3 regions of the Paraburkholderia sp. BR10936 genome follow, and region 2 is predicted to be linked to each of the others. Evidence: predicted binding sites of a transcription regulator. Region 2 holds the regulator's gene; each other region holds the start of a gene.
What was found. Region 2 encodes LexA, which represses DNA repair genes until DNA is damaged. Its sites were predicted from a motif close to ACTGTATNNNNATACAGT; they were not measured.

Region 1 (9,569 bases), on a different contig from region 2:
GTTCTGCGCGTTCCAGTGCTTCTGCAGGCGCGCGAGCGCGCGCTTGAGCGGTGCGCTCGCGGCGCGGCGCACGGCGTCGATGCGCGTTTGCACGAGTTCCGCCGAATACATCGCGCGGGCGCGCTCGGGGAGGTTGTGGGCTTCGTCCACGAGCACGCTCGCGCGCCACTGGTTGTGCGCGGCGAGCATGAACAGCATGGCGCTCGCGTCGAACCAGTAGTTGTAGTCGCCGACGATCACGTCGCTCCAGCGCGCCAGCTCCTGGCCAAGGTAGTAGGGGCAGACGGCATGCTCGCTCGCCACCTCGCGCAGTGCCGCGCGGTCGAGCCGCACGCGCTCGAGCGCCGCCGCACGCGCGGCCGGCAGACGGTCGTAAAAGCCGCGCGCAAGCGGGCATGATTCGCCATGACATGCCGCTTCGGGATGCTCGCACGACTTTTCGCGCGCGACGAGTTCGAGCACGCGCAGGGGCACGGGCGTTCGATGCGCTTCGGCGCTTGCTTCGTCTTGCGCGCTTGTCAGCGTAGCGAGCGCGTCGAGTGCCAACTGACGCCCAGAGCTTTTCGCGCTCAGAAATACGACTTTGTCGATCGCCGCGCGCGGGCACGCCTTCAACTGCGGAAAGAGCGTGCCGATGGTCTTGCCGATGCCGGTGGGCGCCTGCGCGAGCAGACAGCGTCCCTGCGTCGCCGCGCGCCAGACGGCTTCGGCAAGATCGCGCTGGCCGTGTCGAAACTGCGGATGCGGCAGGCACAGTGTGGCAAGCGCGGTATCGCGTGCGGCGCGGTGGGCGCTTTCCTGCTCGGCCCATGCAACGAAGCGACGACATTGCGTTTCGAACGCGGTGCGCAATTCCCGCGCGCTCGCATGCTCGACGAGCGCCGTCTCGCGCCCCGAACCGATGTCGTAGTAGACCAAAGCGAGTTCGAGCCCATCGAGGCCGAGTTTTTCGCAGAGAAGTGCGCCGTAGACGCGCAACTGCGCCCAGTGCAGCGCGCGCTGATTCTCGCGCATCGCATCGAGGTCGCCTCGATAGGTCTTGAATTCTTCGAGCCTGCGGCGCGCGGGATCGTAGCCGTCGGCGCGGCCGCGCACGCTCAGCGATTCGAACGTGCCGGAAAGCGCGATCTCGGTCTCGTAGCCGGGCGGGCGCCGCGCGGCGATGGCGGCGTGGCCGGCGCGGCCGTCGCTTGCGTCGGGCGAGGGCGTGAAGCGCAAGTCGAGGTCGCCGCGCTTCGCGGTGAACTCGCACAGCGTGCGCACGGCCACCGTGTAGCTCATGGCGCGGGCAGCGCCTGGGCGGCGTTTTCGACGGCTTCTTCTGCTTCTTCGGCTTCGTCGTGCAGGTTGGGCCAACGCACCTGCAATACGGAAACCGGCATGCCGTGCTGCACGCAATAGGCCAGCCAACGGCGCTGGTTGTCCTGCAAGCGGTCGCCGGGGCCTTTCACCTCGATCAGTTCGTAGCGCCGCTCGTGCGGCCAGAAGCGCACGAGATCGGGCAGACCCGAGCGGTTCGCGACGGGTTCGCGCAGCAGTCGCTCGAACCACAGGCGCAGATGAGCGGCCGGGAAGCAGTCGAGGGCTAGCGTGAGCAGTTCGTCGCTCAATGCGGGCCACGCGACGAACGGTGACTGGATGCCGGATTTTTCCGCGTAGCGGCGCACAATCGACTCGCGGTAGGCGAGCGTTTCGAGTTCGGCGAGACATGTTTCGAACTGCGAAGCACGTCGTGCGACGAAGTCGGCGGCGTGCAGGTCGGCGGGGCCGCGCTGGAACGGGTGGAAGAACGCGCCTGGCATCGGCGCGAACAGCGCGGGCCAGCAGAGCAGGCCGAAGAGCGCGTTGATCAGCGTGTTCTCGACATAGAACACGGGCGCTTGCGGCGCGGCGAGCGCGATGCGCGCGGCTTCCTCGACGCGCAGTGGGCCAGGCGCCGCGGGCAGCGCGAGTTCGAGCTGCGCGAACCCCGGCCCGGCGCTCGTCTTCGACTTCGCCCGCGTGCGCGCGAGACGCCCGAGCGTGCGCGCCGCGCGCTGCGCTTCCTCTTCGTTTGCGGGCGCATCGGCAATGGTCTGCGCGAGCGCCAGCGCTTCCTCGCGTCGGTTCAGTTGTTCGAGCACACGCACGCGGCGGTAACGCGATTCAGGGTGAGCGCAGTCGAGATAAGCGCGCCACGCGAGTTCGGGTTCGCCCGCGCGCTCGGCGGCGAGCCCCGCGGCGTGACGCAGCTTGTCGTGGCGAGCGCGCAGCCAGGCGTTCGCTTGCGTGCGCGGGGCCAGCGCGTCGAGTGCTGCGAGTGTTGCGGTGATGGCGCCGGCAGCGTCGAAGTCCTGGGTCTCGGCGGCGCTCTGGAGTCCGTCGCGGCAATCGCGCAGCGCCAGATACGCGTCGATGTCCTCGCGTCGCTGGAACGCACGCGAGGCGTGATCGAAGGGCACGCTTTCGTAGCGAAAGACGCCGAGGTCGGCGAGCACGAACTCCGACCAGTCCTGATGCAGGTTGCCGAAGAACATCAGGCGCAGGCGCTCGCAGAGCGGGGCGCTCGCGAACAAAAGCACAGTGTCGGACGAAGCCGGGAACCACGCACGCCAGTCGCGCGGTTCGGGCGCGGCGGCATAGTGTGCATCGAGCGCCTCGAGCGTTGCCGCGCGCGTGGCGCGAGCTTCGAGCGCGATGCCAAGACGCTCGGCGAGCGCTTGCAGTTCGGCTTTCGTCACGAGCGCGGCGAGCGCGCCGAGATCGAGTGCGGGCGCGTCGTCGAGCCAACCCGCCGCGACGAGCGGTGCCGCAGCCGCGCGCGGGCAGCCGATTTCGTCGTACGCGAGCCGGCTGGCGCGAAAATAGGGGCCCTTACGCATCAGCATGCGCACGAAGAGCGCGCGAGATGCTTGCGGCACCTGCACGAATTCGTCGGCGAAGCGGCGCTCGGCGTCGTCGAACAGGTCGGCGCAGCGCGCGTCGAGCCACGCTAGCGCACGCTCGAAGTTCGCGAGGTAATAGAACGGATCGGGAGAGTCGGGAAGCACGCGTGGCACTGTACGGATATACAGCAGCGATGATAGCAGGGTCGCAGGTGGGCGCGAGCGCCGTCAGGGATTCCCCGCCCCGTACGCTACAATTGCCGCAGCCTGAAAATCGGATGAGCGATGAACACACGTAACGCATGCTTCGCCGGCCTCGCGGCCGCCGTCACCCTGCTCGCGGGATGCGCGGCGCAGTACCGCAACACCAGCGCCTGCGAAGAGGCGATGCGTAGCCGCCTTGCCGAGACGACGCTCGGCGACCTCAAGGTCACGCATAGCGCGACGACGTATCGTGGCGCCCGTGTGGTGGTCGAAGGGCAGCTCGAGAACGGCGCGGCTTCGGCCGCCGTGGTCGCGTCGGCGCCGTCGGCGTCGGCCGCATCGGCCGCATCGGCGGCGGCGTCCACCACGGCGCAGGGCGCCAACGAGGCGCCCACGGTCACGGCGCCGATGGTGCAGGCGGCGGCGCTGCCCGGCACGATTTCGGTTCCCACCGCTCCGGTCGCCCAAGGCGGCACGCCAGAGGGCAAGCCGACCACGCCGGTCGCCGCGCTGGTCGCAAAGCTTGGTATCAAGAAGGCCGTCGGCACACCGGCGGCCGCGGAGTGCACCTTCAACGAGTCGGGCCTCGCGACGTTCCGCTGGCTCGCGCCGCCTAAGCTCGCGAAGACCACGCCCGACCCGAACGCCTCGAACGATTAAAACGAACGCACGCTGCTCGCCGTGGCGTTGCTACGGCAGCCCCGTCGTTGGCGCATTCTGTGCTCATGAAGGCCTCGCATGAGGCCTTCGTCGTTTGTAGCTGATAAGACTCCGGTGATCGCCGGCGCGCTCAAAACGCGAAGAATGGTCCGCTGCCTGCAGGTGTGTCCTGCAAGGCGATCGCCGTGAACACGCGGCGCCCGAAGAAGAACGGCAGTCCCCAGCCGAACGCGCGACCGTTGTAGCCAGCGAGATTGCTGAAGGCCCAGTTGCCGGTGGCGAGCAGCGTCGTCGAGCTTGCGACCGCGAAGGTCACGGAAGCGCCCACACCGTCGATGCCGGCTATCGTCGCACCGAGGCTGACCGGCGAACTCGGGCAATACCAGAACCCGCAGCGCGTCATCGTCGGGCTGTTGAAGTACAGCGCGTTCGAGCCCGTGTCGAGGTAGCTCAGCGAGTAGACCGTGCCGTCCGATGTCGTCGTCTTCACATAGCCGGTGCCCGAGTTCGCGCGCAGCACCGTCGCGCTGCCGAGCGCGTTGTTCGCCTGCGTGCCGATGCCGAAGATCATCGACCCCCTCACCCCGGACGCGCCGCTGTCGGCCAGGGGCGGCAGGTCGATGATCACGCCGTTGTTGTCGGTGGCAAAGCCCGCCACCGGGTTGCTGACTTGTTGCGCAAGCGGTTGCGCGCTCGCCGTGCAGCCGCTCGCGCGGCAGGCGTAGTACCACGGCGTGGCTGCCGCCCTGACGCAGGACACGCCGCAATCGGCGCTGAACGGCCCGACTCCGAGAATGCCGTTCGAGCGCAGCGCGGCGGCGCTGTTCATCGCGAGGCCGCTGCCGGCGCAGCCGTCCGGCGCTGACGCGGGCACGGCCGGGTCGGCGATCAACTGGATCGGCAGCGAAGCGGCAGTCTCGCCCGCGAGCTTCACGTCGGCGCTGCGCACCGTGCCCCACGTGTAGCCCGTGCCGAACACGGCGCATTCGCCGGCGATGTCGGCCCCCGCACCGGCTGGCACGGGGGGCAGCGAGAAGCCTGCCGGCAGCGCCGAAGCGAGCAGGCGCAGGCCTTGGGAGCCGGTATCGAGCTGGACGTTGTCGACGCTCGTGCAGTCCGCGGTGCCCGGCACGCAGACCGTGACGCTCGTCATCAGCATGTTGCGCGTCGAGGTGGGCGTCGGGCCCACCGTGACGGCCACGACATTGGGCGTGGTCGATTGCGGAATCGTGCGGCTCGTGCCGGCGGTCGACGGCGCGCTCGAGGGAGTTGAGGCGCTGGCGGGTTCCGCGGCGCCTGTGCTCGCGGACGCGGTTCCGGCATCGCCGCCACCGCACGCGGTGAGCGCGGCGCAAAGCGAGAAGAGCGCGAGGGGGGCGACGAGGGCGAGGCGCCGGGAGCGGGCCTTCATTGGAGATCCCCGACGCTCACGCCAGCGGGAAGTGCGGCGGGCAGCCACGCGCGTCCCACGTAGGCGCGCATGTGGCCGGCCGTCTCGACCACGACCTGAGCGCCGTCCACGCGCGCAGCGTGCAGGCCGTTGCGGCCGGTGGCGTGAAGCGCCGCGGCGGCGCTGCGCCAGTCGGCTGCGTAACGGCCCAGTAGCGCCCCCACGTTGGGCTGAGCCGGCCCCTGCCACGTGTACGCGAAGACCGTCCCGGCCGCGCTGCCCACATAGGCGTTGATGGTCGTGCCGTTGTCGTCGACGTAGCTGACGACGCGGCCGGCTCCGCCACCGATGCTGCGTTGGGCGGCGCCGGCCGGTACGGTCGCGGTGTCGCCGAGCGCGGCCCGGGCCGGCGCGGCGGCGAAGCCGAGGCAATTGAGCGCGCAGGCGAAGGCTGCGGCGCGGCCCGCCTGGGTGAGGCTGCAAGTTTTCATGACGCTCTCCGGTCCTGCTTTTTTACGAATCTTTTTTGAGATTTCGAGATGAAATTAGCACCGGGGTCGTTCTTGCGAGCGTCCCAGGCCGGGAGGGCGGCACAGCGCAAAGCAGCGTTTGCGCGTGGGGAGGAGTTAATGCGTTGATCCAAAAGGAAATTGGCGGCTTTTCAGTAGGTTCGCCGCGCCGGATCGAATGTGGATGAATGTTAAGGCGCGGTCGGTCTGGAGTGCCGCGACCGCGGTTCGGCGCGCGTCGCCGCTGCGGATATCGGGCCTGGATTGCGTGCCACCCCGTGGTTTTTGCACAGCGGGCCGCCGGACCGGTAAAATGTTTGGTTGATCCACGGAAACTGGCCGTGGCGTAGCCGAAGGGATTACCCGAACATGAGTGATTTTCATCAACGTCTTGCCGCACGCGCGCTCGCGCTTCTGATGGCGGGCGGGCTGGTCGCCGGCTGCAGCTCGCCGACGCCAGGCAAGATCGATTACCGTAGTGACGCCAAGGCGAAGCAGTCCTCGCTCGCTGTGCCGCCGAACATGCTCGACGAAGCGTCCGACCAGCGCTCGCTCGCGCCGCAGGGCGGCGAAACCTCGCTGTCCTCGCTCAAGCAGACCCAGGCCGCCGCGCCGCAGTCCGACGAGGCCCAGGTGGTCCCGCAGGTGCCGGGCATGCATATCCAGCGTGACGGCACGGAAAGCTGGCTCGTCATCGACAGCCGCACGCCCGAGCAGGTCTGGGCGCAAGTGCGCCGCTTCTGGCAGGAACAGGGCTTCCTGCTCGTGGTCGACCAGCGCGACAAGGGCGTGATGGAAACGGACTGGAACGAAACCCATCCGAAGATCAGCGACGGCCTCATCCGCAACACGCTCTCGTGGGCCACGGGCAACTCGTACGTGACCGCCGAGCGCAACAAGTACCGCACGCGCCTCGAAACGTCGCCCAGCGGCGGCACCTATGTGTTCATCAGCCAGAAGGGTCTGAGCGAACAGCTCTCGGGCACCAACAACGACACCAGCAAGTGGGTGCCGAAGCCCAACGATCCCGCGCTCGAAGCCGAGTACCTCAAGCGCCTCATGATGACGCTCGCGAACGCGAAGCCGGGCGTGCCCGACGCGCAGGTCGCGGCCGAAGCCGACGCCAAGGCCAACAGCAAGGGCACCGACGCGAAGTCGAAGGCTCCGGACGCCGCTGCGGCCGCCATGGCCGCGCAGAACGTCGCGGCCGTGGGCCAGCAATCGGGCAGCGGCTCGTCGAACGCGCAGGGCACGTCGGGTCAGTACACCTCGTCGGAGATCACGCTCGGTGAGCCGTACGACCGCGCATGGGTGCGCGTGGGCATCGCGCTCGACCGCGCCAACTTCACGGTGGACGATCGCGACCGCACGAAGGGCATCTACTACGTGCGCTATGTCGATCCGAAGGACCACAGCTCGGACGAGCAGGGCTTCTGGAACCAGATCTTCCACGGCCGCAAGGAAAAGACCGCGAAGCAGTACAAGCTCAACGTGCGCGCCGTGACGGACAACCAGACGCGCGTCGCGATCGTGGACGACAGTGGCCAGATCGACTCGTCGCGTCCGGCGCAGGAGATCATGAGCCTCGTGGTCGACGAACTGCACTAAACATTGCGCGCACGCTCGAGCCAGCGTTGTCTGGCTCAAGGCCGCAAAAGAAAACCCGCCTGCGCATCGCCGCGCAGGCGGGTTTTTTCATGCCCGCGCGCGAGCCGTACTCAGTGCGGAATCATCCAGGTGAGCAAGTTCTGCTGCAGCCACACGAGGATGCCGAGCAACACGGTCAACAGGATCGAGTGCTTGAACGTCTTCGCGAACACAATGCCTTCCTGGCCCTTGAGGTCCGTGGTGGCGACGCCCGTCGCGATGTTTTGCGGCGAGATCATCTTGCCCATGACGCCACCCGACGAGTTGGTCGCCGCCATCAGGATGGGGTTGAGATTGAGCTGTTTCGCGGCTACCACCTGGAGGTTGCCGAACAGCGCATTGCCCGAGGTGTCGCTGCCCGAAAGGAACACCGCGACCCAGCCGAGGAAGGCCGAAACGAGCGGGAAGAACGCGCCGACCGAAGACACCGCGAGACCCAGCGTATAGGTGAGGCCCGAGTAGTTCATGAGGAACGCGAGCCCGACGATGGTCGCGACCGTGAGGATGGCGATGCGCGTCTGCACCCAGGTATCGACGATCGCGACGCCGAAATCGGCGGGTTTCAGGCGCACGACGAACGCGGTGATGATCGCCGCGACGAGAATCGCCGTGCCGGTGGCGAGCGGCTGGAAGTCCCAGATCGCGCCATAGGGCGTGTTGTAGAGCGTGATGTAGACGGCCTTGTCGAGGCCCGGCCACGGCACTTTCACCTCGCCGATCGTGAAGACCCTCGCGACGGTCCAGATGATCACGACGGCCGCGACGATGATCCACGGATACCAGCCCTGCGCGCCCGTCACGGCGCCGCGCGCTTCCTTCGCGCGATCGACCTTGATGGCGAAGCGCGGATCGGGCGCGGGCTTCCACACGCGCAGGAACAGGATGGTGAGGATCAGCGAGACGAGCGACGAGAGCACGTCGGTGAGGCTGTAGTTGATGAAGTTGGCGGTGATGAACTGCGTGAGGGCGAAGCTGCCGCCCGAGACGAGCAGCACCGGCCAGATGCGCAGCATGCCGCCCATGCCCGCGTAGATCGCAATGACATAGAACGGCAGCAGCAAGGCGAAGAACGGCAACTGGCGGCCGACCATTTGACCGAGCAGATCGGCGGGCAGGTGCGTGACCGCGCCGAGCACCGTGATCGGCACGCCGAGCGCACCGAACGCAACAGGCGCCGTGTTGAAGATGAGCGTGAAGGTCAGGGCCTCGAGCGTCGGGAAGCCGAGCATGATGAGCAGCGAACTCGTGATGGCGATTGGCGTGCCGAAGCCGGAAATCCCTTCGAACAGCGCGCCGAACGAGAAGCCGACCACGACGAGCACGATGCGCCGGTCGTTGGGCAGATTGTCGAGCAACCACATGCGAAACGCCGCGAAGCGGCCCGAGCGCAGCGCGATGTTGTAGAGCAGGATCGCCGTGACGACGATCCACATCACCGGCCAGAGTGCGAACACCACGCCCGCGAGCACCGAGCTGATCGCGAGATTGACCGGAAACTGCCAGCCGGCGATCGCGACGATCAGACCGACCACGAGCCCCGCGAGCGAGGCTTGCCATGCAGGCCGCCGCGCCCAGCCGAGCAGGGCGAGCACGGTGAGAATCGGCAGCACGGCGATCAGAAACGAAAACAGCAGCGAATTGCCGATGGGGGTCAACAGCTGGTGGAACATCACGTCTCCTTTATGCTGGTTCGTTGTCGGCGCAGCAGTGCGGCAGCATGCGCCGGGGCGCGTCGTCGGCTGTGGCGTTCAGGGCCCGGCCAGGCGGCCGAGTTAAGGCGCTGCTTCAATCCCCGCTAGCCCACTTGGAGGATAGATAACGACACGGGAGCGTCAAGGAGGGAAAGTACGGTCCGGCACCGTTTTGTGGCGCAGTTCGCGGCGTGGCTGGGTGCGTGAACATCAGTGATGCCAGTGCCTGCCGCCGCCCCAGTAGCCGAAGCCGAAAGAGACGGCGGGCGCGCCCCAGCCCCAGCCGTACGCAGGGTAAGGGTAGTAGGCGGGATAGGTCGGGGGGTAGACCGCTGGAGATGCTGGATAGGCCGGCCACGCAGGCACGGCGATCGCAACCGGCGGCGAGGGATAGAGCGGTCCCGGATACTGCGCGTCGGGCACGGCGGCAGGCGCGGGGTTCGGCGCCGTTTGCACGACCGCGGTTTCCTGCTGGGTGGCGGCGACGGGCACGGTGCCGTAGTAGTAGGGCGGGTAGCCGTAGGGGGCGTAGTAGTAGCAGCCGGAAAGCGCGGGGAGCGCGCTCGCGGCGGCGATCACCAGCACAGACGGACGTTTCATGGCG
Region 2 (9,569 bases):
TCGCATGCACGGAGATCGGCTGCGCCGCGCCCTCGGCGACGAAACCGCGTGCATCGACGCTGCCGCGCAGCCGGTTTGCGGCGCCCAGAAATTCGTAGACGAAGGCCGTCTGCGGATGATCATAGACGTCCTGCGGGCTGCCGACCTGCTCCACGTGCCCATGATTCATCACGACGATGCGATCGGCCACCTCGAGCGCTTCCTCCTGGTCGTGCGTGACGAAGATCGTCGAGATATGCAGGTCGTCGTGCAGGCGGCGCAGCCACGAGCGCAACTCCTTGCGCACCTTGGCGTCGAGCGCGCCGAACGGTTCGTCGAGCAGCAGCACCTTCGGCTCGACGGCGAGCGCGCGCGCAAGCGCGATGCGCTGACGCTGGCCGCCCGACAGCTCGGACGGATAGCGCTGCGCGAGCCAGTCGAGCTGCACGAGCTTGAGCAGTTCATGCACCTTCTCGCGAATCACGGCCTCCGAGGGCCGCTCGCTGCGCGGCTTCACGCGCAGGCCGAACGCCACGTTCTCGAACACCGTCATGTGGCGGAACAGTGCGTAATGCTGGAACACGAAGCCCACCTGGCGCTCGCGCGCGCCCACCTCGCCCACGTCCTGGCCTTGCAACACGACCTGGCCCGCGTCGGCGTATTCGAGGCCCGCAATGACGCGCAGGAGCGTGGTCTTGCCACAACCGGAAGGTCCGAGCAGCGCAACCAGTTCGCCCGGCGGAAAGTCGAGCGAGACGTTGTCGAGGGCGGTGAAGTCGCCGAAGCGCTTGTGCAGATTGCTGACGGTGATGCCCATGTTTACTGCTCCCCTACTTGAATCGGTTGGCGCACGGCGCGAGGCGCTGCGTGTTGTGAAACATGTTGCACGGCCACGGGTTGCGGGCCGGCGTAGGCGGGAATCTCGTCCGCGCCGCGCAGTTCCGCCGAAAGGCGGCGCTCCGCGAGCAGCTTCAGGCCGAGCGTGACGAGCGCGAGCAACGCGAGCAGCGATGCCACGGCGAACGCCGCCGCGAAGTTGTACTCGTTGTAAAGAATCTCGACGTGCAGCGGCATCGTGTCGGTCTGGCCGCGAATATGACCCGACACCACCGACACCGCGCCGAACTCGCCCATGGCGCGCGCGTTGCAGAGAATCACGCCGTACAGCAGACCCCAGCGGATATTGGGCAGCGTCACGCGGCGGAACATCTGCCAGCCCGAGGCGCCCAGCACGTGGGCGGCCTCTTCTTCGTCGTTGCCCTGCGCCTGCATCAGCGGAATCAGCTCGCGCGCGACGAACGGGAACGTCACGAAGATGGTGGCGAGCACGATACCCGGCACCGCGAAGATGATCTGCACGTTGCGGTCTTCGAGCCACGGCCCGAGCCAGCCCTGCGCGCCGAACAGCAGCACGTAGATGAGACCTGAAATCACGGGCGAAACTGAAAACGGCAGGTCGATCAGCGTGGTGAGCAGCGCCTTGCCGCGAAACTCGAACTTCGCGATCGCCCACGACGCCGCGAGGCCGAAGCCCAGATTCAACGGCACCGCGATCGCCGCGGTGATGAGCGTGAGCTTGATCGCGGAGAGCGCGTCGGGATCGACGAGCGACGTGAAGTAGAAGCCGATACCCTTCGACAGCGCCTGCCAGAACACCGCGACGAGCGGCACCACGAGAAACAGCGCGAGAAACGCGAGCGCAATGCCGGTCAGCAGCCAGCGCACCCACGGTGATTCGGTGACCGGGTCCGGCCGGCGCGTGCTTCGTTGTTGCGGCAGCGTGCTCATTGCGCACCTCCCGCGACGGTTGCGCCCACCACGGCACTCGGCGCGCTGCCGGCCGTTACACCCCGGCTCGTGCGGCGCTGCAAATACCACTGCAGCGAATTGATGAGCAGCAGCATGACGAACGAGACGCAGAGCATCATCACGGCAAGCGCCGTTGCGCCCGCATAGTCGTACTGCTCGAGCTTGGTGATGATGAGCAGCGACGTGATCTCCGACTTCATCGGCACGTTGCCGGCGATGAAGATGACCGAGCCGTACTCGCCCAGCGCACGCGCGAACGCGAGCGCGAAACCCGTGAGGAGCGCCGGCAGCACCGCGGGCAGCACGACACGGCGGAACGTGAGCCAGCGCGAGGCGCCGAGGCACGCAGCGGCCTCTTCCTGTTCGCGCTCGAAGTCCTCGAGCACCGGCTGCACCGTGCGCACGACGAACGGCAAGCCGATGAAGGTCAGCGCCACGAGCACGCCGAGCGGCGTGAAGGCGATCTTCAGACCGAGCGGCTGCAGGAACTGGCCGATCCAGCCATTGCCGGCATACACGGCGGCGAGCGAAATGCCCGCCACGGAAGTCGGGAGCGCGAACGGCAGATCGACGAGCGCATCGATCACCCGTTTGAACGGAAACCTATAGCGCACGAGCACCCACGCGAGCAGGAAGCCGAATACCGCGTTGATCAGCGCCCCGCCGAGCGCGGCGGTGAACGTGAGCCGGTACGACGCGATCACGCGCGGCGACCACACGGCGCGCACGAACTGGCTCCAGTCGAGTGTCGCCGTCTTGAGAAAGGTGGCGGCAAGCGGAATGAGCACCACGAGGCTCAGATAGGCCACCGTGATGCCAAGCGTCAAACCGAAGCCAGGCAGCGCACTGGGCTTGCGCAATCGAAACGTTGTCATGCTCATCGTCCAGACATGGGTTGCGCGATTCGTGCGTTGCAGATTCGCGCCGAAAAGCGCGCCCGTAGGCGCGCTTCGTTGTTATGCGGTCACGTCGTTATGCGGACCGCTTACTGCTTGACCGCCTGCTGCTTGACTGCTCGACAGCTTTACTGCGGCTGATAGATCGAATCGAACACGCCGCCATCCGCGAAATGCGTCTTCTGCGCGTTGGGCCAGCCGCCGAACGTGTCGTCGACCGTGTAGAGCTTAAGCTTCGGAAACTTCGCCGTGAGCGCCGCCGGGACCTTGTCCGAACGCGGACGGTAGAAGTTCTTCGCGGCGATCTCCTGGCCCTCTTCGCTATAGAGGAACTGCAGGTAGGCTTCGGCCTCCTTGCGCGTGCCCTTCTTGTCGACGACCTTGTCCACCACGGCAACCGGCGGCTCAGCCAGAATGCTCACCGAAGGCACCACGATCTCGAACTTGTCCGGGCCGAACTCCTTGAGCGAGAGAAATGCTTCGTTTTCCCATGCGATCAGCACATCGCCGATGCCGCGCTGCACGAAGCTCGTCGTGGCTCCCCGCGCGCCCGAGTCGAGCACGCCCGCGTTCTTGTAGAGCTTCGTGACGAAGTCCTTCGCCTTCTGCTCGTCGCCGCCCGGCTGGTGCAGCGCATACGCCCACGCCGCGAGATAGTTCCAGCGCGCGCCGCCCGAGGTCTTCGGATTCGGCGTGACGATCGAGACACCCGGCTTGGTCAGATCGTCCCAGTCCTTGATGTGCCTGGGGTTGCCCTTGCGCACGAGGAACACGATGGTCGACGTGTATGGCGAGGCGTTGTCGGGCAGGCGCTTTTGCCAGTCCTTCGCGACGATGCCCTTGTTGGCGAGTGCGTCGATGTCCCATGCCAGCGCGAGCGTCGCGACGTCGGCCTGCAGACCGTCGAGCACCGAGCGCGCCTGTGCGCCCGAGCCGCCATGCGACTGTTTGATGGTGAGCGTTTCGCCCGTCTTCGCCTTCCACTGCTTGATGAAGGCTTCGTTGATGTCCTGGTACAGCTCGCGCGTCGGATCGTAGGAGACGTTGAGCAGCGATGTATCCGCGTGAGCGGCCAGCGGCACCATAGCCGCCATCGCCGTGACGCCGACGAGCGGCGCAACGCCGATGACCAGTTTTGCCGCCAGTGTTTTCAGCCAGCCCGCGCGCCCCGTATGTGTCGTGCCCATCTATCTGTTCTCCGTTCTCGTGTGTGCTCGTTTGCGCTCATTGATGAAACTGCAGCTAACGATGGAGGCCAGTCTAGCGATCCCCTTACATTATTAAAAATGATGTTTTCTTATTTTTTAATACGCAAAAGTGGTAAGGACAGAGGAAGTCGCTGTTGGAGCGCGGTTTCATCCGCGCAAACACGGGAAAACGGCCTGATGGCAACGTTCAGTCGATGAATTTCAAGTAACACTTGAAAAGTGGCGAGTACTGTATAAAAATACAGTTACCTGTTCAAACATACAGTGGCGCCATGACCAAACTCACCGCACGACAGCAGCAGGTTTTCGATCTGGTTCGCCGGGCCATCGAGCGCACGGGCTTTCCGCCCACGCGCGCCGAGATCGCGGCGGAACTCGGCTTCAGCTCCGCCAACTCCGCGGAGGAGCATCTGCGTGCGCTGGCGCGCAAGGGCGTGATCGAACTGGCTGCGGGCGCCTCGCGCGGCATCCGCCTCGTGCCGGGGCCCGACGACCTGCCGCACCAGTTCACGCTCCCGCACCCGAGCATCATGCAACTCTCGCTGCCGCTCGTCGGCCGCGTCGCTGCGGGTAGCCCGATCCTCGCGCAGGAGCACATCTCGCAGAACTACATGTGCGACCCGGCGCTCTTCTCGAGCCGCCCCGACTACCTGTTGAAGGTGCGCGGCCTTTCCATGCGCGACGCCGGCATCCTCGACGGCGACCTGCTCGCCGTGCAGAAAAAGGCCGAAGCGAAAGACGGCCAGATCATCGTGGCGCGCCTCGGCGACGACGTGACCGTCAAGCGCCTGAAGCGCCGTCCGAACGGGCTCGAGCTGATCGCCGAGAACCCCGATTACGACAATATTTTCGTCGAGGCCGGCAGCGCGGAATTCGCGCTCGAAGGCATCGCGGTCGGGCTGATCCGCCCCACCGAATTCTAAGGAATCCGTCTGAGCGCGGTTTGCACATTGTTTGCGCACCATCTGCGCATACCTGGAGAGAGTCATGGAACGTCTTGCCCGCCTGCTGCCCTTCCGCCAATTCGGCCGCCTTCGCCATCTCCGTGGAATCGCCTCGTGCGCGGTCCGCGAAGTCCGCGATTCGGCTGCCGCACTGAGCGGTTCGCTCTTCGAAGACTCGCCTGAGATGGTGGCGGCCAGCGCAGCCGACCTGCCCGTGCTGCCCTCGGCACAGCCGGCGTTTGCGCGCGTGTCGCTCAACAGCACGCTCAACACCGAACAGCCCATGCGCCGCGCGCCCGTGCGCGTCTATCAGGGTCCGTCGCGGCTCATCCTCGTCGGCACGGTCGACGCGGTTTGCCGCGCAATCGACCGCTGCATCGCCGAGCAGCACAGCGACCTGCCCGCGGCACTCGCGAAGTAAGCAGCAACGCTGCACAAATGTGAGAAGAGGTTACGGGCGGGATCGTTTAGCCCGGTTTGCGGTCAACACCGTGTTTAAACGATTTGCCCTATGCCGATGACGGAATCTCTCTCTACCCCGCGCAAGACCCAAGGCTGGAAAAAGCCCGTTGCGATCACGGTCGCCGTCGCAATGGTCGTTGCCGCGATCGGCTACGCCTATGCGTCGCCCTATATCGCGGTGAAACACATGAAAGCCGCGGCCGACGCGCGTGACGCCGTCGCGCTCAACGAATACGTCGATTACCCTGCGCTGCGCCTGAGCCTGAAACAGCAGGTGGGCGAGATGCTGCACCGGCGCGTCGAGGGGCAGCACAGCAGCAATCCGTTGCTGATCCTCGGCGCCGTAATTGGCGCGGCACTGATTAGTCCGCTCGTGGATGCCTACGCCACACCGGAAGGCGTGGCCGCCCTGCTCGATGGCATGCCGCCGACGGGCAAGCCCGGCGACCGGCCACACGCGCCGCCGCCAGCGGAATCCGGCGCGCCATCCGCGCAATCGGCAGAGCCGCCGCAATCGGCACCCGCCTCCGCCGCGCCACCGGCCCCGGCCGTATCCGGCACCCCCGCGCCCGAGGCGCGGCCGGTGACCACGGCGGGCTATCGCGGCCTCAATGAGTTCGCGCTCACGTGGGACCGCGGCAGTACGGGCGAGCACTACGCCGCCATTCTGCAGCGTCACGGGCTCTTCTCGTGGAAGCTCTCGGCGGTCGAGCTAAGCGAAGGAAACGTCTCGAACTGAGATAGATCGGCAGTGGCAGCGCTAACAGGCCGGTTCCAGGCGAGCCGGCCCGCTTGATCCCCTACGCGGCGGCTTGCTGCTGCTTTTCCTCAGCCGCCGACGAACACGCCACGAGAATGCTGCACGAAACGCGGTCGAGCAGCGGCGTGTTGCCGGCGCCCATCCACCAACGCGAGAGCCCTGTGCGGCAGCGGTGGCCCACCACCACGAGGTCGGCATTCAGCTCGTTGGCCAGATTCGCGATTTCGTCGATCGGATGACCGAACGCGAAATGCCCCTGAGCGCGCACGCCGCGCTCGGTTAGCCAGTCCACGCCTTCCTGAAGAATCTCGCGCGCCGTTTCCTCGAAGCGGCCGCAGGCCACGTCGGTCAACAGGCCGGCGCTCTGGGCGATCGTCGAACGCATGTCGACGACCGAGAGCAAGTGCGTCTCGGCCTGCAGATCGAGTGCAAGATCGGCGCCGCACCGCAGCGCCTTGCGGCCTTCGCGCGAGCCGTCGTAACAGAGCAGAATTTTTTTATAGCTCGCCATGATCGCTTCTCCCCGCCCGCGTGATTTGCAGGCTGTGCGATTCTCATGATGGTGCGCCGCAATTCCACACGCAAGGGCTGGAAAACGCCAGGTGTGCATCGAAAAACGCCAGGCACGTCTCAATCGGCGCACGCATCTTGCACAGTGCTGGATGCTTGCCGCGACATGCATTTACCTCGTGCGTCGTCAAAACACCTGTGAGCGACGCCCGACCCGCCGCGCAGCAATGCACTAAAATGGGCCGCCTCGTTTCGTGCGATTTTTCGTTCGGTACTTCGAGCGACTCGCGCGATGCCCGATCGACTCACGTTCAACCGGTCCATGCCCGCACCCGCCATCGAATTCGAGCAGGTCATCAAACATTATGGAGACAGGACGGTCGTCAACGGCCTGTCGTTCGACGTCGTTCCCGGCGAGTGCTTCGGACTGCTCGGCCCGAACGGCGCGGGAAAAACCACGACACTGCGCATGCTGCTCGGCATCGTTTCGCCCGATGCGGGTCGCATCAGCCTGTGCGGCGAGCCGGTGCCGGCGCGCGCGCGCCACGCCCGCCAGCGCGTGGGGGTGGTGCCGCAGTTCGACAATCTCGACCCCGACTTCACCGTGCGCGAGAACCTGCTCGTGTTCGGCCGCTACTTCGGCTTGTCTGCGCGCGAAACGCGCGACCTCGTCGCGCCGTTGCTCGAATTCGCGCGCCTCGAAAGCAAGGCCGACGCACGCGTGGGCGAACTCTCAGGCGGCATGCGCCGACGTCTCACACTCGCGCGCGCGCTCGTGAACGACCCGGACGTGCTTGTGATGGACGAGCCCACTACGGGCCTCGATCCACAGGCACGGCATCTGATCTGGGAGCGGCTGCGCTCGCTGCTCGCGCGCGGCAAAACGATTCTCCTCACCACGCATTTCATGGAGGAGGCCGAACGGCTTTGCAATCGGGTCTGCGTGATCGAGGAAGGCCGCAAGATCGCCGAGGGCGCACCCAAGGCGCTGATCGAATCGGAGATCGGCTGCGATGTGATCGAGGTGTACGGACCGGACCCGGTCGCGTTGCGCGATGAACTTGCGGCCGACGCGAAGCGCACCGAGATCAGCGGCGAGACGCTGTTCTGTTATGTCGACGACCCTGCGCCTGTCCATGCGAAGCTGCGCCATCGCTCTGATTTGCGCTATCTGCACCGGCCCGCGAATCTCGAAGACGTGTTCCTGCGGCTCACGGGCCGCGAGATGCAGGATTAACGGCGGCAGGATCAACGCCCGCGTACGAATCGCCAAGGACACCATGCAGACACGCACCAACAACCCGACGCCCTCGCGCCCCGAACATGCGAGCGTGCGCGAGCCGCGCGCTGCGCTGCCTTCGAACGCGACGCACTGGATGGCCGTGTGGCGGCGCAACTATCTGGTCTGGCGCAAGCTCGCCCTCGCGTCGATGTTCGGCAATCTCGCCGATCCGATGATCTATCTCTTCGGTCTGGGCTTCGGGCTCGGGCTGATGGTCGGGCACGTCGACGGCGTCTCGTACATCGCGTTTCTCGCGGCAGGCACGGTGTCGTCTTCGGTGATGATGTCGGCGAGCTTCGAGTCGATGTACTCGGGCTTCTCGCGCATGCACGTGCAGCGCACTTGGGAAGCGATCATGCACACGCCGCTCACGCTCGGCGACGTGGTGCTCGGCGAGGTGATGTGGGCCGCGAGCAAGTCGATGCTATCGGGCGTGGCGATCATGGTGGTGGCGGGCCTGCTCGGCTACGCGAGCTTTCCTTCCATGCTGCTCGCGCTGCCCGTGATCGCGCTCGCGGGCCTCGCGTTCGCGAGCTGCGCGATGATCGTCACCGCGCTCGCACCGTCCTACGACTTCTTCATGTTCTATCAGACGCTCGTGCTCACGCCGATGCTGCTGCTCTCCGGCGTGTTCTTTCCGATCGCGCAACTGCCCGCCGCCGCGCAGCACATCACGTTGATGCTACCGCTCGCGCATGCCGTTGCGTTGATCCGCCCCGCCATGCTCGACCGGCCTGTCGAGCAGGCCGGCCTGCACCTGCTCGTGCTCGCGATCTACGTAGTGGTGCCGTTCGCGATCGCATCCGTGCTGTTCCGCCGGCGCATGATGCGCTGACACCCCATAGCGCGGCGTTCAGTCCTCGTCGTCGCCCCAGGGAATATCGACGTCCGAAATAAACGCGACCGTCGCGAACGGGCCGCCTTCCTGGCGGCCGACCTTGCCGTCGGCGCGATGCCATTCCACGCGGAACATCGTCGATTGGGTCTGGGCGAGCAAGCGCACCGTGCGGATCTCTTCGGGATCCGACTCCTCCACCGGGCCATCGAGCGAGACCAGCAGCGACTGCGGCCAGAGACCGTCGGCCGGGTCGTAGATGCGATCGCCGTCGGGGATCGAAGTATCCGCCTCGACGCCGATGGTGGCCGAAGCCTCGACGATCATCTTGCCGAGTGCACGAAGCACCGCCGTGGCGCGTGCCGAATTGGCCTGGCGAATGGCGAGATCGCCGCGCGTGAGCGCCTGCTCGAGTTTCGGATTGGTTTTTTGCTTTGCCATGCTGGTTTTCGGGCCGCGGCCCGCTCCGTGGCGGACGGCGAACCGCCCGCGTATTACAAGAATGCCAACGCTGAACGCATGGCGCCTGCCTCGTCCCGGCGTCCCTAGAAGCCTAGCGCCACCGCCGCGAGCCCGGCGGCGATGCCGAAGAACACCACCGTCGTGCCCACGACCGCGAGCATGCGCGGCCGGAACGAGCCCGCCAGCATCGCGAACGACGGCACGCTCACGGGTGGCAGCGTCATCAGCAGCGCGCCCGCTGGACCCACACCCATGCCGAGCGCCAGCATCGCCTGGATGATCGGCACCTCGCCGGCCGTAGGGATCACGAACAGCATGCCGACCACGGCGAACGTGACGATCCACCCAAGGCCGCTCGTGACTTCCGGGCCGATATGCGGGAACAGCCATGCGCGAGCGGCGCCAAGCAACAGCACCAGCAC
Region 3 (9,569 bases), on a different contig from region 2:
ACCAGAAGAACACGCCGAACACGTGCCGATGCGAGGCGATCACCGCATGAATCAGCGTGTGGCGCACGATCTCGCTCACGGGCATGTCCACGGCGTCGATGCCGGTCCATTCGCGGAGGATTTCGCGCGCGCGCGGCACGTCGTCGTTGTTCAGCGCGAGATGGATGTCGGTGAAGTAGTGGCTGAACTGGCGAAAACCGAGCGTGAAGTACACAACCGCCACGTTCCACAGGAACGCCAGCACGAAGCTGATGTGGTACAGCACGTAGTAGACGAGCGCCGTGGCGAGCGTCCACGGCAGCACGACCACGAGCCACGCGAGGAGGCCATGCTTCTGCTTGCCGGCGTCGAAGCCGTGAGCGGCCCACTCCGCATTGAGGCGCACGAGCGCCATGACCGGATTATTGGGCGACAGCGCCCGCACCTGTTCGATGACGAGAGCCAGCAATACGGAAAAGAAGGTCATGCGACGCGCCGTGCAGATCGGGTTGCGAAAGGGGTTTTATGAAAGTGTTGCAACGATATCACAGGGCCAGATGTGCCTGACCATCGCCGGCAATTCGGGCGGCAAACTCGCAACAGTGCGCAGCGACGCTTGCACGCGCCGCCAGACGTGTTACGCGAGCAGGAAACGGTAGAAGTTGCGCAGCATACCGGCCGTCGCCCCCCAGATGAAGTGCGAGGAGCCGACACCGGAAGCGACGACGGGTTCGGGCACGTCGAGGTCCGGCGAATTGCGGTCCGGATACGGCATCGCATAAAAGCGCCGCTCGCCGCCTTCCCAGCGGAGCACGCGCACCTGGTGATGCACCGGGTTCATGAGAAAGCTGAGCGGCACTTCGAAGATGCTTGCCACTTCGAGCGAGTCCGCCGCGAGACTGAACGGCTCGTGCACGAGACCGACCACGGGCGTGACCCTGAAGCCGGTGCCGGTGAGGTAGTCGGGCAATGCGCCGAGCACCTCGACGCGCGCGGGGTCGAGGTTCACCTCCTCGTGCGCCTCGCGCAGCGCGGCGGCGATGGGGGTGGGGTCGGAAGGTTCGCGGCTGCCGCCGGGAAAGCTCACCTGGCCCGCGTGATTGCTGAGGTTGTCGGCGCGCTGGGTGAGCAGCACGGTCAGGCCGCCCGGGCGCATGGCAATGGGCATGAGCACGGCGGCCTCGCGCGGATCGCGCATCTCGAACAGACGGGCTTCCTGGGGTTCGGGGTCCCACGGCAGGCGCTGCTCGAAGCGCGTGCGCAAGCCGGCGGCGGTCAGGCGTTCCGCGGCGACCTGCGGAAGGCTCGCGCCCGTCGATTCGATCGGCAGGCTTTCGGGTTCAAATACTGGGCGGATCAACGGGCGTCCCGGATTACACGTACACGAGATTATTTTGCGGCCAAAAAGAAAAAAGCACCCCGGAGGGTGCTTCTTTCTTACAGCTTTTACGCCTGTTCGGCCGGAGCAGCTGCGCGGTCTTTCGACACCAGCTTTTCCTTGATACGTGCCTTCTTGCCCGACAGGTTGCGCAGGTAGTACAGCTTCGCGCGACGCACGTCGCCGCGACGCTTCACCACGATGCTGGCCAGCAGCGGCGAGTACGTCTGGAACGTACGCTCGACGCCTTCGCCCGACGAGATCTTGCGCACGATGAACGACGAGTTCAGGCCGCGGTTACGCTTCGCGATCACGACGCCTTCGTATGCCTGAACGCGCTTGCGGTTACCTTCAACCACGTTCACGTTGACGATCACCGTATCGCCGGGGGCGAATTCGGGGATGGTCTTCTCGCCCAGCACGCGCTGGATTTCTTCCTGCTCGAGTTTTTCAATCAGATTCATGGATTGACTCCGTATGCCATCTTGTCGGCGTTCGTACCTGTGCAGGGTTGCTGCACTACGGCCCCGATAGAGGATGGATTCACAACTGGCGCCGTTCACGCATGAAGCGGCACCGCCTTTTGCGCCCCTTGTCGCGCACGCCCGAAGCCTTACGCTTCGTTCGAGCCCTTCGCGAGACTAGCGAGCCACGCCTCGTCGGCCCGGCTCAACATCTTGTTCTTTCTGGCCCGCGCGATCAGATCGGGCCGCTTGTTCCACGTGTTGCGCAACGCCTCGCGGCGACGCCATTGCTCGATTTCCGCATGATGGCCGCCAAGCAGCACATCGGGCACGCGCACACCGTCGTATTCCTCGGGGCGCGTGTAATGCGGACAGTCGAGCAAACCGTCGACGAAGCTGTCCTGCACCGCCGAAAGCGCATCGCCCAGCACGCCCGGCAGGTTGCGCACCACGGCGTCCATCAAGGCCATCGCGGGCAATTCACCCCCCGAGAGCACGAAGTCGCCGAGGCTCACTTCTTCGTCCACGCAGCGGTCGACGAGACGCTGGTCGATCGCTTCATAGCGGCCGCACAACATCACGAGACCCGGCTCCTGCGCGAACTGCATGACGCGTTCGTGCGTGAGCGGTTTGCCTTGCGGCGACATCAGCAGCACACGCGGGGCGCTCACGCCGGCTTGCGCCTGCGCGGCCTTTGCCGCGTCGATCGCCGCTTCGAGCGGCCTGGCCAGCATGACCATGCCGGGCCCGCCGCCGTAGGGGCGATCGTCGATCGTACGGTAGTTGTCGGTCGTGAAATCACGCGGATTCCACGTGCGCAACGTGTAACGCTGCTGCTTCGCCGCCCGGCTGGTAATGCCCCAGTCGGTCAGCGCGCGGAACATCTCGGGAAAGAGCGTGACGACATCGAACTGCATCGCTCTCTCCGTTCAGCGAAATTGAATCAAGGCGCGCGGCGGGGTTGCCACAGCGTTGCCGCTGCTTAGTAGTCGGCTTCCCAGTCGACGACGATACGCTTCGCCGCCAGGTCCACCGTCTTCACGAACACGCCTACAAACGGGATCAGGCGCTCGCCGGTGGCCGGCTTGCCATCCTTGTCCGTGGACGCATACGTGACACGCAACACCGATTGCGCGCCATTGTCGATCAGGTCGGCAACCTTGCCGAGCTCGACGCCCGCCTCATTGGCGACATCGAGGCCGATCAGGTCGACCCAGTAATATTCATCGGCTGCGGGCGCCGGGAATTCGGCCCGGCTCACGTACACGCGCGCGCCGCGCAACAGCAGCGCGGCATCGCGGTCGGCCACGCCCGAAAGCTGGCCAACGACGCTGTCACCATGAACCTTGGCGCTCACGCGCACCGCGCAATGACGCTCGCGATGCGCCTGACCCTCGCGGCCCTTGAGGAGCCACCAGCGTTTAGCGGAAAGCAGCGCCTGGCTATCCTGCGCGTGCGGCGCGATCTTCAGCCAGCCCTTGAGGCCATAGGCGTCGATCACGGCGCCGACTTCAACGGCGTCGGCAGGCCAGCTCGCCTCGGTTTCGGCGCGCAGGCCCCCGGCTGTCCCGGTTGCGGGCGCAGCTTTCGCGGCGCTCTCGCGCGCAGGCTTGCGCACGAACGCACCAAAGGACGGCGCGCCGCGGGCGGCAGCCTTGCCGGCGCCGCTGGCTGCAACTTCGGGCGCCCCGCTTTCCGACGCGTCGTTCGCCTCTACGGCAGATTTGGCGTCATGCGCGGACATCGGCACCCCTTGCGACCAGCTTGATATTGCATACGCGGATCATGCACCGCGTACACGGGTGAAACACGGACAACAGACTGAAAAGACGCTTAAAGACTTAAGCAGCCGGCGCAGCGGCGGCGGTCTTTTGCGCTTCCTTCACGAGGCGCTCGACGGCCGGCGACATTTGCGCGCCGTTTTCCTTCCAGTACGTCACGCGATCTTGAGCGATACGCAGCGTTTCACCCTTGGTAGCGACCGGGTTGTAGAAGCCCACGCGCTCGATGAAACGGCCGTCGCGACGGTTGCGCGAGTCGGTTGCGACGATGTTGTAGAACGGGCGCTTCTTCGAGCCGCCGCGTGCCAGACGGATGATGACCATACGAAAATCCTTGAAAACCGGGGGTTCGGGACTACTGAAACATGCGATTATAGCCCGAAACCGGAGGCATAACAAACACTTAACGGGAAATTGCACGCCGGCGCGCGGAAAGCGGCGAGACAAAGCGATCAACAAAGCGGTCAAACTGCGGCTCATGCCCACGATGGGCGGGCCCTGGAGCGAATTGTGGCGACTTTCAGACGACTCGTGCAATGGCCGCGTCGCGTTTGTGGCGGCGGCGTGGGTGGCAGCTCCTTTTTTCCGGTGTCTCGCGAGTCGGCCCGACGCTTTGCAGCGGCGTGTCTCGCCTTTGCCGCCGCCCTGCTCGCGGCGCCGTTCGCTCAAGCGGCGCTTCCCATCGAGCGCATCAAGCTGCCGCCGGGCTTCCACATCGAGGTGCTGTCCGCCGACTTGCCCGGTGCGCGCGAAATGACGCTGTCAGGCAACGGCACCCTCCTGTATGTGGGGAGTACGGACGGCGACGTCTACGCGCTCGAACTCAAGGACGGCAAAGCCATCAAGCGCCATATCGTGGCCTCGGGACTGACGATGCCGGTGGGCGTGGCCTGGCGCAACGGCGCATTGTACGTTTCAGCGGTTTCGTCGATCGTGCGGCTCGACGACATCGACCGTCATCTCGACGATCCGCCCAGAGCCGTCGTCGTCACGGATTCGCTGCCCGCCGAGCGCCACCACGGCTGGAAGTTCATCGCCTTCGGCTCCGACGGCAAGCTCTACGTGCCGCAAGGCGCGCCGTGCAACGTCTGTCTGCCGGCCAGCGACCCGCAGCGCATGCATTTCGCGATGATCGGGCGCATGGAGCCCGACGGCTCGCACTACGAGACCATCGCCCGCGGTGTGCGCAACACGGTCGGCTTCGCGTGGCATCCGCAGACGCATGAGCTCTGGTTCACCGACAACGGCCGGGACATGCTCGGCGACGACATCCCCGACGACAAGCTCAACCGCCTCGCGCACGTGGGCGAGGACTTCGGCTTTCCCTATTGCCACGGCGGCAATGTCGCCGACCCCGAGTTCGGCGCAGGCCATCCGTGCAGCGGCTTCACGCCCCCCGTCCTCAAGCTCGGCGCGCACGTGGCGTCGCTTGGCATGCGCTTCTACACCGGTTCGATGTTCCCGGCTGACTATAAGAACAGCATTTTCATCGCCGAGCACGGCTCGTGGAACCGCAGCAAGAAGGTCGGCTATCGCGTGGTGCGCGTGATCGCCAACCCGGACGGCACGAACGCACGCCAAGAAGTGTTCGCGCAGGGCTGGCTCAATTCAGACGAGACCCAATGGGGCCGCCCCGCCGACGTGCTGCCGCTGCCCGACGGATCGCTCCTCGTCAGCGACGACTATGCGGGCGCGATTTATCGCGTGACCTACACGAAACCGTGACGCGGGCAGACCATGGTGCCGGGCATAAGCGTGCGCTTGTGCTGCAAGCGCGTCGTGCGGCATACAATGCCCGGCGGCCCGTGCGCGTTCGACGTAATGCGCTCATGGCGGCCGACGCCCACGTTTCGCCCGAGCCCATGCCCAACGACAAGAACCTCGCACGCTTTCGCTCCAAGACGCTCACCGCCGCCCTCGCCTTCCTGTTTGGCAGTCTCGGCGCCCACCGCTTCTACCTGTATGGCCCGCGCGACGTGTGGGGCTGGGCGCATTTGTTCGGCACGCTCCTCGGCATTCCGGGCGTGATGCTGCTCGTCGCCACCGAGCGCGCCTCGATTCCCGGCTGGGTGCTCGCCGTGATCGGCGCGGTGTCGGTCCTCTCGGCGTTTCTGGCGGCAATCGTCTACGGACTTCGCCCCGACGCCAAATGGGACGCGCAGTTCAACGCCGCGTTCGTGGAGAAAGGCCGCACGAGCCGCTCGGGCTGGACGGTGATTTTCGTCGTGATCTTCTCGCTGCTGATTGGCGCGTTCCTGCTGATGACGGGACTCGCACTCTCGTTTCAAACGTACTTCGAGTCGCAGGTCGAGGCCGCGAAGGCGCTCTCGCAGTAAATCGCGCAGTAACGGCTCAGAACAGGTCGAGCTGAGGCTTCTCGCGCACGGTCTTCGACTGCACGAACGCCGACATGTCCAGAATGCCGTGGCGCCGCTCGTTGAGCCCGAGGCGCCGCACGGCATGGTGAAAGCGCTGCTTGAGCAGGTCGGCCCACAGCCCCGTTCCCTTCATGCGCTGCGAAAACGCCGATTCGTAGTCTTTGCCGCCGCGCATGTCGCGCACGCGGCTCATCACGCGCTCGGCGCGCTGCGGGAAGTGCGCCGCCAGCCAGTCCTGGAACAGCGGCGCGACCTCCCACGGCAAACGCAGCACGATGTAACTCGCGCTTGTCGCACCGGCCTCGGCGCAGGCTTCGAGCACGCGCTCCATGTCGGGCTCGGTCACGAACGGAATCACGGGTGCGATGCTCACGCCGACCGGCACACCGGCCTCGGCGAGCGTGCGGATGGTACGCAGCCGCCGCGCGGGTGTCGCCGCACGCGGTTCGAGCGAGCGGGCGATATCGGCGTCGAGTGTGGTGATCGTGATTGCCGCCATGAACTGCTGGCGCGCGGCCATCGGCGCGAGCAGGTCGAGATCGCGCTCGATCAGCGAGGATTTCGTGATGGCCGCGAACGGATGCTGCCGTTCCGCCAGCACTTCGACCACGCGGCGTGTGATGCGCAGGTCGCGCTCCACCGGTTGCCAGGCGTCGGTATTCACGCCCAGCGCAATCGGCTCGGGCTCGTACGACGGCTTGGCGATTTCCCGCGCGAGCAACTCCGCCGCATTGACCTTGGCGTAGATTCGGCTCTCGAAATCGAGCCCCGGCGAAAGGCCGAGATAACTGTGCGTAGGCCGCGCAAAGCAATAGATACAGCCGTGCTCGCAGCCGCGATACGGATTGAGCGAGACGTTGAATGGAATGTCCGGCGACTGGTTGCGTGTGAGGATGCTCTTCGCGCGCTCTTCGAAGACTTCGGTGCGCAGCCTGGGCTCGCCGGTTTCATCGCCATCACCATCGCGCTCCCCGCCGACACCCGTGGGCTGCCAGCCGTCGTCGAACGCTTCGCGCTGGTCGACTTCGTAGCGCCCTTGCAGGTTCGTGACCGCCCCGCGCCCCTTGCGCGCCGTGGGCGGCGCAACGGGATACCAGGCGTCGGGATCGGGGTGATGGGAATCAGTCACGGGTAGAGAAAATGGACATGAAAGCGCGGATCGATACTGTATAAATATACAGTATCGATCCGCGTTGTCGAGTCCTAAAAAAGGGGCCGCCTTCAGCCCGCTGTTACCCGTTCATTCCCCCACGGCGATGGTCAGCGTCTCCTTGATCTCTTCCATCACCACGTAGCTCTTCGACTGCACGGCGCCCGGCAGTTGCAGCAGGATGTCGCCGAGCAGCTTGCGGTAGTCGGCCATCTCGCCGATGCGCGCCTTGATGAGATAGTCGAAGTCGCCCGAGACGAGATGGCATTCGAGCACTTCGGGAATCTTCTGCACCTCGCGGCGGAACTGGTCGAACATGTTGCCGCTCTTGTGATCGAGCGTGATCTCCACGAACACGAGCAGCGCCGCACCCAGCACCGAGGGATTCACACGCGCGAAGTAACCCGTGATCACGCCGTCGCGCTCCATGCGCTTGACGCGCTCGATGCACGGTGTGACCGAGAGCCCGACCTGCTCCGCGAGGTCCTTCATCGCCATGCGGCCGTCCTCCTGGAGCAGCTTCAGGATGCGGTGATCGAGCCGGTCGAGCGCGCGGACCGGTTGGCGCTGCGTTCTCATGATTTCTTCCCGAAAATCTAAAAAATACGATAACAAAACCTGGACATACAACAATAGCATAGCTACAAATACTGGCTACACCCGGATTTTCATGCCTTCTTCCCTATCGGTGCCAAAAGACGGCTTCCAAGGGCCCGGCAACGCGGCGTAGCTCAACGAAACTATATGGAGCAGCTATGCGAGTCGTCGTGTTGGGCAGTGGTGTGGTCGGTGTGGCCAGCGCCTGGTATCTCGCCCGCGCGGGCCACGAAGTCACGGTGATCGACCGCGAGGCCGGTCCCGCGCTCGAAACCAGTTTTGCCAATGCCGGACAGATCTCGCCGGGCTACGCCGCACCGTGGGCCGCGCCGGGCGTGCCGCTCAAGGCGATCAAGTGGATGTTCGAGAAGCACGCGCCGCTCGCCATTCGTCTGGACGGCACGAAGTTCCAGCTGCAGTGGATGTGGCAGATGCTGCAGAACTGCACGGCCGAACGCTACGCGCTCAACAAAGGCCGCATGGTGCGTCTCGCGGAATACAGCCGCGACTGCCTGCAGGCGTTGCGCGCCGACACGGGCATTGAGTATGAAGGCCGCACGGGCGGCACGCTTCAGGTGTTCCGCACGCAGCAGCAGTTCGAAGGCGCAGCGAAGGACATCGCCGTGCTCAAGGACGCGAACGTTCCGTACGAACTGCTCACCGCAGCCGAACTCGGCCGCGCAGAACCGGCGCTCGCCGCGGTGTCGGGCAAGCTCACCGGCGGCCTGCGTCTGCCCGGCGACGAAACCGGCGACTGCCAGATGTTCACCACGCGCCTCGCCGCCATGGCCGAACAACTGGGTGTGAAATTCCGCTACAACACGCCGATCGACGGCCTCGCCATGCAGGGCGACCGTATCGCGGGCGTGCAATGCGGCAGCGAGCTGGTGCGCGCCGATTCGTTCGTGGTCGCGCTCGGCTCCTTCTCGACGAAGATGCTCGCGGGCCTCGTGAAGATTCCGGTTTATCCGCTCAAGGGCTATTCGATCACGGCGCCGATCGTGAATGCGAGTGCCGCGCCGGTTTCGACCGTGCTCGACGAAACCTACAAGATCGCGATCACGCGTTTTGACGACCGCATCCGTGTGGGCGGCATGGCCGAGATCGTCGGCTTCGACAAGACGCTCAAGCAAGCGCGCCGTGAGACGCTCGAAATGTGCGTCAACGACTTGTTCCCGGGCGGCGGCGACACGACGAAGGCCACCTTCTGGACCGGCCTGCGCCCGATGACGCCGGACGGCACGCCGGTCGTCGGCCGCACGCCGATCTCGAACCTGTTCCTGAACACGGGTCACGGCACCCTCGGCTGGACGATGTCGTGCGGTTCGGGCCAATTGCTCGCCGACTTGATCTCGGGCAAACAGCCCGCCATCCGCGCGGACGATCTTTCGGTGCACCGCTATCTCGGCGACACGCAAGGCTCGCATCGTCCGGCGTATGCCTGAAGCCAGCCACGCTGCGTGAACGAACACGGCGCCGCCAGGGCGCCGTGTTTCATTTCTCGCTGTGAGTAGCGCGCGGCTGCGTCAGAACTGATCCTCCGCTAGCGCCAGCACGCCCTCGCTGCCGTTGGCGCTGACGATCGCCGCTTCGAGCGCCACCGCCTGCGGCAAGACGTGTTGCGCGTAGAACTGCGCCGTGGCGATCTTCGCGCCATGAAACTTCGGGTCCTCCCGCATGAGACGCTGCGAGGCGAGCATGGCGCGCGCCATCTGCCAGCCGCCCAGCACGATGCCCGCCAGCTTCAGATACGGCACGCTGCCCGCGAATACCGCGTTCGGATCGCTTTTCGACTTCGCGAGCACGAAGTCCACGGCCGATGCCAGCGCATCCTTACCCGCC

Region 1: the regulator LexA is predicted to act here: its motif matches at 3,037-3,054, upstream of AB4Y36_RS10020 (VRR-NUC domain-containing protein).
Region 3: the regulator LexA is predicted to act here: its motif matches at 7,145-7,162, upstream of AB4Y36_RS01180 (PA0069 family radical SAM protein).

Annotation. Positions count from the first base shown of each region.
Region 1 is NZ_JBFRCM010000004.1:105,852-115,420, forward strand. It holds gene AB4Y36_RS10015 (ATP-dependent DNA helicase) at 1-1,281, opposite strand, end outside; gene AB4Y36_RS10020 (VRR-NUC domain-containing protein) at 1,278-3,029, opposite strand; gene AB4Y36_RS10025 (hypothetical protein) at 3,150-3,728, shown strand; gene AB4Y36_RS10030 (DUF3443 domain-containing protein) at 3,859-5,139, opposite strand; gene AB4Y36_RS10035 (DUF2844 domain-containing protein) at 5,136-5,609, opposite strand; gene bamC (outer membrane protein assembly factor BamC) at 5,997-7,235, shown strand; gene AB4Y36_RS10045 (L-lactate permease) at 7,346-8,944, opposite strand; gene AB4Y36_RS10050 (hypothetical protein) at 9,176-9,565, opposite strand.
Region 2 is NZ_JBFRCM010000010.1:145,852-155,420, reverse strand. It holds gene AB4Y36_RS21615 (sulfate/molybdate ABC transporter ATP-binding protein) at 1-796, opposite strand, end outside; gene cysW (sulfate ABC transporter permease subunit CysW) at 799-1,767, opposite strand; gene cysT (sulfate ABC transporter permease subunit CysT) at 1,764-2,663, opposite strand; gene AB4Y36_RS21600 (sulfate ABC transporter substrate-binding protein) at 2,813-3,871, opposite strand; gene lexA (transcriptional repressor LexA) at 4,165-4,815, shown strand; gene AB4Y36_RS21590 (hypothetical protein) at 4,880-5,257, shown strand; gene AB4Y36_RS21585 (DUF2939 domain-containing protein) at 5,354-6,037, shown strand; gene AB4Y36_RS21580 (universal stress protein) at 6,099-6,569, opposite strand; gene nodI (nodulation factor ABC transporter ATP-binding protein NodI) at 6,891-7,805, shown strand; gene AB4Y36_RS21570 (ABC transporter permease) at 7,849-8,685, shown strand; gene AB4Y36_RS21565 (hypothetical protein) at 8,704-9,126, opposite strand; gene AB4Y36_RS21560 (permease) at 9,231-9,569, opposite strand, start outside.
Region 3 is NZ_JBFRCM010000001.1:240,225-249,793, forward strand. It holds gene AB4Y36_RS01140 (CobD/CbiB family protein) at 1-466, opposite strand, end outside; gene AB4Y36_RS01145 (CoA pyrophosphatase) at 617-1,339, opposite strand; gene rplS (50S ribosomal protein L19) at 1,426-1,821, opposite strand; gene trmD (tRNA (guanosine(37)-N1)-methyltransferase TrmD) at 1,971-2,738, opposite strand; gene rimM (ribosome maturation factor RimM) at 2,804-3,565, opposite strand; gene rpsP (30S ribosomal protein S16) at 3,663-3,926, opposite strand; gene AB4Y36_RS01170 (sorbosone dehydrogenase family protein) at 4,248-5,327, shown strand; gene AB4Y36_RS01175 (NINE protein) at 5,432-5,938, shown strand; gene AB4Y36_RS01180 (PA0069 family radical SAM protein) at 5,955-7,109, opposite strand; gene AB4Y36_RS01185 (Lrp/AsnC ligand binding domain-containing protein) at 7,221-7,709, opposite strand; gene AB4Y36_RS01190 (D-amino acid dehydrogenase) at 7,886-9,172, shown strand; gene AB4Y36_RS01195 (acyl-CoA dehydrogenase) at 9,254-9,569, opposite strand, start outside.